DNA from 2 places in the Amphritea japonica ATCC BAA-1530 genome. Region 1 is predicted to be linked to the other one. Evidence: predicted binding sites of a transcription regulator. Region 1 holds the regulator's gene; the other holds the start of a gene.
The links. The regulator sigma-54, encoded in region 1, starts transcription at its own class of promoters, with help from an activator protein. The targets are predictions, from matches to a motif close to TGGCACNNNNNTTGCTNT.

Region 1 (5,437 bases):
GACGAATCAGGATTGATCACCAGAATTTAACCCTGGAACCCATGCACGGCAGAGCACGAAAAGGCATAGGCTACCTACCCCAGGAAGCATCAATTTTTCGTAAACTAAGCGTCCATGATAACCTGATGGCAATCCTGGAAACCCGTAAAGAGTTAAGCCGTAGTGAAAGAAAACAGAAGCTAAACGAGCTCTTGGAAGAGTTTCACATTACTCACCTGAGCAACAGCCTGGGAATGAGTTTATCCGGGGGCGAGAGGCGTCGGGTCGAAATAGCCAGGGCTCTGGCGACTGAACCGACATTTATTTTGCTGGATGAGCCTTTTGCCGGCGTAGATCCGATCTCGGTAAGTGATATAAAACAAACCGTTAAGCATCTGCAAAACAAAGGGATCGGTGTACTGATAACCGATCACAACGTTCGTGAGACTCTGGACATCTGCGAACAGGCTTACATTGTCAGCGAAGGCTATATTCTTGCCGAAGGGTCACCAGAAGATATACTTGCGAACCAACAAGTCAGAGAAGCCTATTTAGGCGATCAGTTCCGTTTGTAACAGGCATATAAGCGACACTCTATGAAACAGGCGTTACAGCTTAAAATTGGTCAGCACCTGACCATGACCCCTCAATTGCAGCAAGCGATTCGCTTGTTGCAATTATCGACGCTTGACCTGCAACAGGAGATCCAGGAAGCACTTGAGTCCAATCCAATGCTTGAGGTAAATGAAGATGAACTCAACGTTGAAATAGCTCCGACTCAAGAGTCTTCTCAAAGTGAACAACCCATCACCGAAAACACGACAAGTGCGACAACTGAGTCAGAAGAGATCCAGGTAGCAGATGGTGACTGGAGCGAGAACATCCCTGAGGAACTATCAACTGACAGTAGCTGGGAAGATACTTACCAAACCGTATCTTCTTCATCATCATCTTCCCATGACTTTTCTGACATGGAGATGGAGTCAAACGATACTGCGGATGAAACCCTTCAGGACCACCTTTCCTGGCAGCTCAATCTCACACCGATGAGTGACGTCGATCAGCTGATCGCCACTAATATTATCGACGGTATTGATGTCGATGGATATTTAACAATTGAGCTGGACTCAATTCTCGAACACTTTCAGGCCCAGAACGAAGAGCTACTCAACAGCATCGAGTTAGATGAAGTTGAAGCGGTACTGCATCGCATACAACAGTTTGACCCACCTGGCGTAGCCGCACGTAACCTGAGTGAATGCCTGGCAATCCAGCTACGACAGTTACCGGGAGAAACAGAGTACCGGGCAGAGGCTCTGAAAATTGTCTCTCAGTATATCCACCTGCTGGGCAATCACGACTATAAGCAGTTGATGCGAAAAGCACGCATACGTGAACCTCAGTTGTTACAAGCAATCAGCCTGATTCAAACACTTAATCCTAAGCCGGGCTCCTCAATTACCAGCTCCCAATCTGAATATGTTATTCCGGATGTACTGGTCTATAAAGAGAACGACGTTTGGCAGGTACAACTAAACCCGGAAGTTGCTCCAAAATTACGGGTCAATGATAGCTATGCGGGTCTGATTCGCAGAGCGGACAACAGCCCCGACAACACCTATTTAAAGAACCACCTCCAGGAGGCTCGCTGGTTTATAAAAAGCCTCTTAAGCCGAAACGACACGCTAATGAAAGTCACCCGTGAAATCATAAAACGGCAGGAAGCATTTCTGGAGCATGGTGACGAAGCGATGCGACCAATGGTTCTACATGACATTGCAGAAGCGGTCGAAATGCACGAATCAACTATCTCGCGGGTTACCACCCAGAAGTTCATGCATACGCCAAACGGAATATTTGAGCTAAAGTATTTTTTCTCAAGTCACGTAACAACGGCCAATGGAGGCACCTGTTCTTCAACGGCAATCCGCGCACTCATTAAGAAACTGGTTGCTGCTGAAAACCCAACCAAACCTTTAAGCGATAACAAGATAGCGCTGCTCTTAGAAGAGCAAGGTATCAATGTTGCGCGCAGAACCATTGCAAAATACCGAGAGTCGCTTAATATTCCGCCTTCTAATGAACGCAAGCGTCTGGTTTAATAGCTTAATATCCATAGGAACCGGGCCATTATCCCGGCATTAAAACACTAGGAGATTACCATGCAGATCAATATCACCGGCCACCACGTTGAACTGACTGATTCCCTGAATGAATATGTTCAGAGTAAATTTGAAAAGCTCGAGCGCCACTTCGACAATATTACTAATGCACAGGTAACTTTAAGCGTTGAGAAGACTCGTCAGAAAGCAGAAGGCGATGTGCATGTTGCCGGCGGCCAGCTATTTGCCTCCGATGTGCAAGAAGATATGTATGCTGCGATTGATGGTTTGATTGACAAACTGGACCGTCAGATCATCAAACATAAAGAAAAGACACGAACTCACAAGTAAATATAACGCCATGCTAATCTCAGAATTATTAGCGCCCTCCGGAGTACTTTGTGCTCTGGAGGGGGGTAGTAAAAAACGTATACTGGAAATTGCCAGCGAGCATATCGCTGAGCTACACCCTGAACTTGACGCTGAAACAGTTTTTGCCGGTCTCATTTGCCGGGAAAGACTAGGTAGCACCGGCATTGGTGATGGCATCGCTATCCCCCACAGTCGACTCGATGCATGCGAGCACGCTACCGCTCTGCTTATTCAGCTTAAAGAGCCTATCGATTTTGACTCAATTGATAGCAAACCTGTCGACCTGTTATTCATCCTTCTGGTTCCTTCAGAAGCTTGCGATCAGCATCTGCAAACGCTGGGAAATCTGGCTGAGCTCTTCAGCCAGCCCGAGTTCCGCAATCAACTTCGCAGCGCTAACTCAGCTGAAAGTCTTTATACCGCAGTGACGGAATTCAAACAGGGCTGACACCAATGAAGCTAATCATCATCAGCGGGCGTTCTGGCTCTGGAAAGTCTACCGCCTTGCAGGCCCTTGAAGATGTTGGCTTCTATTGTATCGATAACTTGCCCGCCCCTCTGCTTCCAGGGCTTGTTAAACAGATCCTCAGCGACCCTGATCACCCGGGCCAGCTTGCTGTCAGTATTGATGCACGCAACCAGCACAGCAATCTAAAACTGTTTCCGGAGATCTTCGCGCAGCTGCGTGAAACCGGTCAGCTTGAGTGCGAAGTTCTCTATCTTGATAGTTCAGAAACCACTCTGTTGAAACGCTACAGTGCTACCCGTCGAAAGCATCCACTATCAAATGATAATCAGGGGCTGCAAGAAGCAATTAACTATGAGAAGGTCCTACTGGCACCGGTTGCCGATCTGGCGACCATCCGTATTGACACTACCCGCCTGTCTCTCTATGAGCTGCGGGACAGTATCAAACTCAGAGTTGCCAAGCGGCAGGAGCAAGAGCTTTCTCTGCAATTCGAATCATTCGGCTATAAACACGGCGTACCTTTGGATGTCGATTTCACCTTTGACGTCCGGTGCCTGCCAAATCCCTATTGGCTACCCGAATTACGAGGACTAACCGGGCAGGAAAAACCAGTCATCACTTTTCTTGAACAACAGTCTGATGTCAGGGAAATGCTAGAAGATATCACCCGTTATCTGGAAAAATGGCTACCTCGCTTTGAACAGAATAACCGCAGCTACATCACAGTAGGTATCGGCTGTACCGGTGGTCAGCATCGCTCAGTCTTTATCAGCGAACGTCTGGCTGGCCATTTTCGGACAACTATGGATAATGTCCAGATACGCCATCGTGAATTGAACTGATTAAGGGTATTTACAGATGCAGGAAAAACAGATCACTATTATTAACAAGCTTGGCCTGCACGCCCGTGCCGCCGCTAAACTGATCAATGTCACCAGCTCCTTCTCCTCTGATATACAACTCAATAAAGATGGCCGCCAGGTTGATGGCAAAAGTATTATGTCAGTAATGATGCTCGCTGCCAGCAAAGGAACCGAACTCACTATATCTACCTGTGGCGATGATGAACAACAAGCACTGGATGCTATCGAACAGTTAATAAATAACCGTTTTGATGAAGAAGAATAACCTGTACGTCTTATTCCTTTAAAAACAATCCGCTATACTACCCCACAGAAAGTACTCGCCGGCCTTATTTGATAATCCGGCAATAATTTTTATGCTACACGTCTGACCGGGGTCCGGCCATGAACGCCAACACAAACGAGAGCGAACTGGATAAGCTGAATACAGCTCTCGAAGAGGGCGCTTTCAGGCAGATCCGCTATACCCTGAATAAAACACTCCGCCCTTCTGAAGTCGCCCACCTGATAGAGAAATCACCGCCAAAAGAGCGAAAACTGCTCTGGAGCATGATTCATAAAGATATCGAGGCAGAGGTACTACAGGATCTTGGCGACGACGTTCAGGCAGAAATACTGAGCCAAATGGAGACTGCCGAGGTTTTGGCGATCTCCGAAGCTCTGGAAACAGACGATCTTGCGGATATGATGCAGCAATTACCGGAAACGGTGATGCACGAACTGCTGCGCTCAATGGACCATCAAAACCGGGAGCGGGTCGAGAAAGTACTTTCCTATCCGGAAGACACCGCCGGTGGTCTGATGAATACAGACACCATCACTATCCGTCCGGATATCACCGTAGAAGCCGCTCTGCGTTATCTACGCAGGCACGATGAATTGCCTGAGATGACCGACAGCCTCTTTGTTGTCAGTCGAAAAGGTTCCTATATCGGCAGCCTTCCCCTGACTCGTATGCTCGTTAGTGATCCGACCAGTACGGTCCGGGAAATGATGGTGACAGACAAGCCACCAATTGCTGCAAAAATGGAAGATACCAAAGTCGCTCAGCTATTTGAGCAAGAAGACTTGGTATCAGCCCCCGTTGTCGATGAAAAAAATCAACTGCTTGGACGAATTACCATCGATGACGTAGTAGACGTCATCCGTGAAGATGCCGATCACTCTCTGATGAGCATGGCGGGTCTGGACGAAGATGAAGACACGTTCGCTCCGATCATGAAAACAACCCGGCGACGTGCTGTATGGTTAGGGATCAACCTGATTACAGCATTCCTAGCTTCCGCTGTTATCGGCATTTTCGAAGAAACAATAGGAAAAGTTGTCGCGCTGGCAGTACTGATGCCTATTGTTGCCAGCATGGGCGGAATTGCGGGTAGCCAGGTATTAACGCTGATGATTCGCGGTCAGGCACTGGGGCATGTTGAGCGCTCTAATGCCGGCTGGCTGCTCAACCGTGAAATAATAGTAGGGACACTCAACGGACTACTCTGGGCCCTCGTCGTCGCGGCTATCGCTATGCTCTGGTTTCAAGAGATAACCATCGGCATCATCATCGGCTGTGCTATTATTATCAACCTGTTTGCCGCTGCGCTGGCGGGTACTTTGCTGCCAATCATCCTCAAATCCTGGGGCATCGACCCGGCACTGGC
Region 2 (5,437 bases), 990 kb from region 1:
ATCGATATATTCCTTACCGGCCTGATCCCAAACCCGGGAACCTGCTCCGCGTACAGGGATAATCTGGCTGGGTGCATAATTGGGCACCATGACATCATCAAAGCCTTTCCGGCTAATCGTTTTATCCATATTCCAGAGCCTCTAGGTACAAACTTATTGGTAAGTTTAGACGCTGGAATAGATAGAGCTGTAGTTTTGTTGATGATATGACCAAAAAAAAGCACCTAAAAAGGTGCTTTAATAACTATCGTATAGACTAACTTATAAGGCGTCGGTGCCTGTTTCGCCAGTACGAATACGGATTGCCTGCTCCAGAGGAGTAACAAAAATTTTGCCATCGCCAATTTTGCCAGTATTTGCAGTTGCGCTGATCGCTTCAATAACCTGATCGACCAGGTTGTCTTCAATAGCCGCTTCGATTTTGACTTTAGGAAGGAAATCAACCACGTACTCTGCGCCGCGATAAAGCTCGGTATGACCCTTCTGACGGCCAAAACCTTTTACTTCAGTAACAGTGACGCCCTGAATACCTATCTCTGACAGGGCTTCACGTACATCATCTAGTTTGAACGGCTTAATTACCGCGCTTACCAGTTTCATAATTATTTTCCTCGCTTGGGTCTGTGTATCCTGTGAGTAGTTCCCACAAGTAGCAGGCAGTTGGAGATCAATCTAATAAACTGGATCTAGTATACCCAGAATCAATGACTTAATAAAATCTCAGAAGGGGAGCCGAAGCTCCCCTTTAGGTTGATATGTTTATTCTGCGGGGGGAGTTATTTACCCGATGTAAATTCTGGGTAAGCTTCCATACCACATTCTGCGATATCGACACCTTCGTACTCTTCCTCTTCGCTAACACGGATACCGATAACTGCTTTGAGGATAGACCACACAATCAGACTGGTTCCGAATACCCATCCGAAGATAGTTACCGCACCGATCAGCTGGCCGCTCAGGCTTACATCACTATTAGTCACAGGTACCAGTAACAGTCCCAGCAGGCCACATACACCGTGGACCGAGATCGCACCAACAGGATCATCAATGCGCATCTTGTCCAGGGTGATGATAGCGAAGACCACCAGAATACCACCGATTGCACCGAACAGCGTCGCTTGCAGGGCCGTTGGCGTTGATGGTTCAGCGGTTATGGCAACCAGACCAGCCAGAGCGCCGTTCAACAGCATAGTCAGGTCAGCTTTACCGAATAGCATACGAGCGGTAATCAAAGCTGCAATAGCACCACCTGCAGCCGCAGCGTTGGTGTTAAGGAAAACCATTGCTACCGAGTGAGCGCTGTTGATATCGCCCAGTTTCAGAACAGAACCACCGTTGAAACCGAACCAACCCATCCATAGGATAAACGTTCCGAGTGTCGCCATCGGCAGGTTAGCACCTGGAATCGCGTTTACGCCGTTCGCAGTATATTTGCCTTTACGGGCACCCAGTAACAGAACACCAGCGAGAGCTGCAGCAGCACCGGCCATGTGAACAATGCCGGAACCTGCGAAGTCAGAGAAGCCAAGATCACCGAGATTGTACATGCCGAAAACGTCTTCGCCGTTCCAGGTCCATGCACCTTCCATTGGATAGATTATGCCGGTCATAACTACTGCGAACGCAAGGAAAGCCCAAAGCTTCATACGCTCGGCAACAGCACCGGATACGATAGACATAGCGGTTGCTACGAATACGACCTGGAAGAAGAAGTCAGACGCGCCTGAGTAAACAGAACCACCGTTGAATCCTTCTTCAGCAGAGTCAGCCAGAACCTGTTCAACATCGACGGATTCGATACCGCTTAAGAAGATACCGCCGCCGTACATTAATTCATAACCGCATACCAGATACATGATGCAGGCAATCGCAAACAGTGCAACGTTCTTAGTTAGAATCTCTGTCGTGTTCTTAGAACGTACCAGACCTGCTTCAAGCATGGCGAAACCCGCCGCCATCCACATAACTAATGCACCACACACCAGAAAATAAAAGGTGTCCATTGCATATTGTAATTCAAAAATTTGGTTTTCCATCATTCCCCCTGAAGCCTATGCTTAGAGTTGTTTTAAAGTGTTTAAAAAGTACTTACAGCGCGCTGTCGCCAGTTTCACCGGTACGGATTCGGATGACTTGTTCTACCGGCATTACAAAGATCTTTCCGTCGCCAATTTTACCGGTCTGAGCCGTTTTGCTGATCGCTTCGACAACCTGATCTACGATGCTGTCTTCCACCGCAGCGTCGACCTTAACTTTGGGTAGAAAATCTACGACGTATTCTGCGCCACGGTAAAGTTCGGTATGGCCTTTCTGACGACCAAAGCCTTTTACTTCGGTTACAGTGATGCCTTGTACGCCGATTTCGGAAAGGGCTTCACGGACATCATCCAGCTTGAACGGTTTAATGATTGCTGAGATAAGTTTCATGGGATCTGAATCTCCACTAAGTAAAACTGTTTTAAAAAACTACGCTGATTAAGCAGTGCAGCGGTTAAAGGATTGGCTTGAATAAAGCACTGCACATGCCATTGTTTTAATATTTGTTTATTATCAATAGGTTGCAGGGTTATTTGGGCAGTTGTTTGTGAGGGGGTAGCGGTTTTGGTGTGAATTCGGGAGAGGTTACTGGTGCACGATTTTTGTGCAGGCCCTTTTTTGGTGCAGTGGTGCGGGTGCTGTTTTTCGGTGCAGGCTAAAAAGCAGGTCCTGTTGTTGCTATAGTTGTAGTTACTGTTTGAATAGTCATCTCTCTGTGGCGGATAAAAGTGCTTAATAACGTCTCAGCTGTATAAACAACCTGTCGGAATATAAAGTTATATGATCAACTCTAAGTTACTGGAAGGTATTAGCGAACAGATTGGCCAGTTGTTTGAACAGGCCAGGCAGAGCTCAACTGATGCGGAACTAAAGCCTCAGATAAAAGCGTTGCTGCAGGGTACATTTAGTCGGATGGAACTGGTTACTCGCGAGGAATTTGATGCGCAAAGTGCTGTGCTGGCCAGGACCCGGATAAAGCTTGAACAGCTACAGCAACAATTAGATCAATTGGAAAATTCTGCCAGATCGGATCGTTAGTCGCTGAAGGATAAACTTATGAATCAGCCGATGTATGCCTGTATTTTACCTGATTTAAGCTATCAGTTTGCGACCCGGGAGTATTTGAATATGCTGGGCTGGCAAAGTGATGTTTCAGGTACTCCCTTAGCGCAGGTGCACTCTGATGAAACGTTATTTGAGCTGCAGCATGGCATGATGCTGGCTCGGTCTAATGGTAGTTCTGCATTGACCTGGCGGCCTTTCGAAGAGGATAACGGCCTCTGGCTGCAGCTGGAAATATGCTGGAATCCTATTGCAGAGCTTTACATTGTAAATGCGATGCGGACTCAGCAGGCGGCTGCCCGGGAGTTAGCGAGGGATCCGGATGATGGGCTTTTTGCTTATACACCCCAGGCCGTCATGTTGCTCGATGATGAGAATAGAATCTACCGCATTAACCCCAGCTTTTCTGAAGTGAGTGGTTTCTCTCTTGAAGATGTCGTCGGTCAGGGGCCCGGGATAGTGACTAACCGGGATATTGCCCCAGAGTTATTCGATCATCTATGGCAGCAATTAATGTTGCGGGGTTACTGGGAAGGTGAATTATGGAATCGGCATAAGGATGGCCATAGTTATCCGGCCTGGTATAGCCTGATGGCGCTTCGGGATGAAAGTTCAGACATTACCGGTTTTGTTGCTCAGTTTTCGGATATCACCAGTTGTTATAGTGGCCAGCATCGTTTCAGCCATACCAGTTATGATGCGCTGACCGGACTGCCTGATGAGCAGATGCTGTTGGATCAGCTAAATCAGCGGCTGTTGAAAGGCAGTCTGTATAACCAAAATAGTGGCCTTATTCTGATACAGCTTGATAGTGGAGGGTGTGAAACCGAGCAGGTAATCACAGCGATGGCTGCGAGGTTAGGTGCTCAGGTACGGGAATCAGACCTGTTGGCGCTCGATCAGATGAATCATTTTGTGATGGTATTGGATTACTGCCCTGATGAGATGGTCATGGAGCAGTTTGCCGATCGCGTTATGGCTGTTTTGCAGGAGGATGTTGAGGTGTCCGGTGAGCTGATACCTTTTACCTTCTCTGTAGCAGGAGTCCTGGCGGATAATAAGGGGCTGAGTGCCGAACTGATGCTCGACCGTGCCCGATTGGTAGTGAACTCAGCGGAAGGAGAGACAGGTTTCCGACTGTATGACTCATCGCTGGGCAGCGGCAAAGTGTTAAGCCGGGATGAATTGTTAGCGGGGGTTTCGGGTAGTGGATTACAGCTGCGTTTCAATCCGGTTTATGCATTAGAAGGGCACCACCTTACTGCGGCTGAAGTGACGTTACTGATGAACCACCCGCAACAAGGGAATCTGTCGCCAGAGCAGTTTATCCCTCAGCTCTCCCGTTACGGTTTATTGGAAGAGTATCACCAGCAACTGGAACAACAGTTGTCCCCCATGATTAAACTTTGGGGTGGTTTTGAGCAGTTTCATAATCTCTGTATTCGGCTACAGGATGAAGAGCTGTTTTCGATAGCGGTCATTGATAACCTGATTCGTCTGATGGTTAAGGCCGGGCTTCCGCCACAGCGCCTGATGATTATTCTGAACGCATCTCAGATGTACCTGTTTCCGGATGAAATAGAAGAGCTAAAAGCAAAAGGGGCGTTACTACTACTGGACTTGCAAGAAACCTCTATAGAGCGGCTGCCAGATCCGCTTTTCCCGGATATGCTGTTATTGAATGCCGAGCTGGTTGAGACGCAGATGCGTGAAGACCGGTCGAGCAGAAGAGTTGAGCAGCTGATTGCCTCCGCCCGGGAGAACGGTTTGGAAGTGTTAGCGGAAGGGGTTCGAACGACAGGGCAAATGACTCGGCTAACGCTGCAGGGTTGTAGTCGTATGAGTGGCAATTATGTGGGCCGTGATCTGTCACTGGAACAGCTGATCGAGCGGTTAGATCTGGAGCATTAAGCGGTTTAACATATAACAAGTGCGTAACGATTTAATGTATACGTACCTTTATGAATCCATGGATGGATTACTATGACATTAGCAATAGTTAACACCCGGGCGCAGCTCGGTATCCAATCACCTCCGGTTGCAGTGGAGGTTCATCTATCGGGTGGTCTCCCCTGTTTTATAATTGTTGGCATGCCCGAAACCGGGGTGAAAGAGAGCCGGGAACGGGTACGTAGTTCTTTACTAAATAGCGGTTTTGAGTTTCCTGCCCGGCGTATCACCGTCAACCTGGCTCCTGCCGATCTGCCTAAAGAGGGGGGGCGTTATGATTTAGCGATTGCGATCGGTATTCTGATCGCTAGTAAACAGCTCCCGCAGCACTGTGCTGATGAATTCGAGTTCCTTGCTGAGCTGGCTCTGTCTGGTCGTTTGCGCCCGG

Region 2: glnK (P-II family nitrogen regulator) is a predicted target of sigma-54. The motif match lies at 2,511-2,528, and genes of this name have one in related genera.

The regions. Positions count from the first base shown of each region.
Region 1 covers NZ_AP014545.1:3,033,546-3,038,982, forward strand. The annotation lists gene lptB (LPS export ABC transporter ATP-binding protein) at 1-554, shown strand, start outside; gene AMJAP_RS14030 (RNA polymerase factor sigma-54) at 576-2,081, shown strand; gene hpf (ribosome hibernation-promoting factor, HPF/YfiA family) at 2,142-2,432, shown strand; gene ptsN (PTS IIA-like nitrogen regulatory protein PtsN) at 2,443-2,901, shown strand; gene rapZ (RNase adapter RapZ) at 2,907-3,764, shown strand; gene AMJAP_RS14050 (HPr family phosphocarrier protein) at 3,781-4,050, shown strand; gene mgtE (magnesium transporter) at 4,170-5,437, shown strand, end outside.
Region 2 covers NZ_AP014545.1:186,177-191,613, forward strand. The annotation lists gene AMJAP_RS00865 (aspartate aminotransferase family protein) at 1-129, opposite strand, end outside; gene glnK (P-II family nitrogen regulator) at 262-600, opposite strand; gene AMJAP_RS00875 (ammonium transporter) at 777-2,036, opposite strand; gene glnK (P-II family nitrogen regulator) at 2,089-2,427, opposite strand; gene AMJAP_RS00885 (accessory factor UbiK family protein) at 2,818-3,075, shown strand; gene AMJAP_RS00890 (EAL domain-containing protein) at 3,094-5,010, shown strand; gene AMJAP_RS00895 (YifB family Mg chelatase-like AAA ATPase) at 5,083-5,437, shown strand, end outside.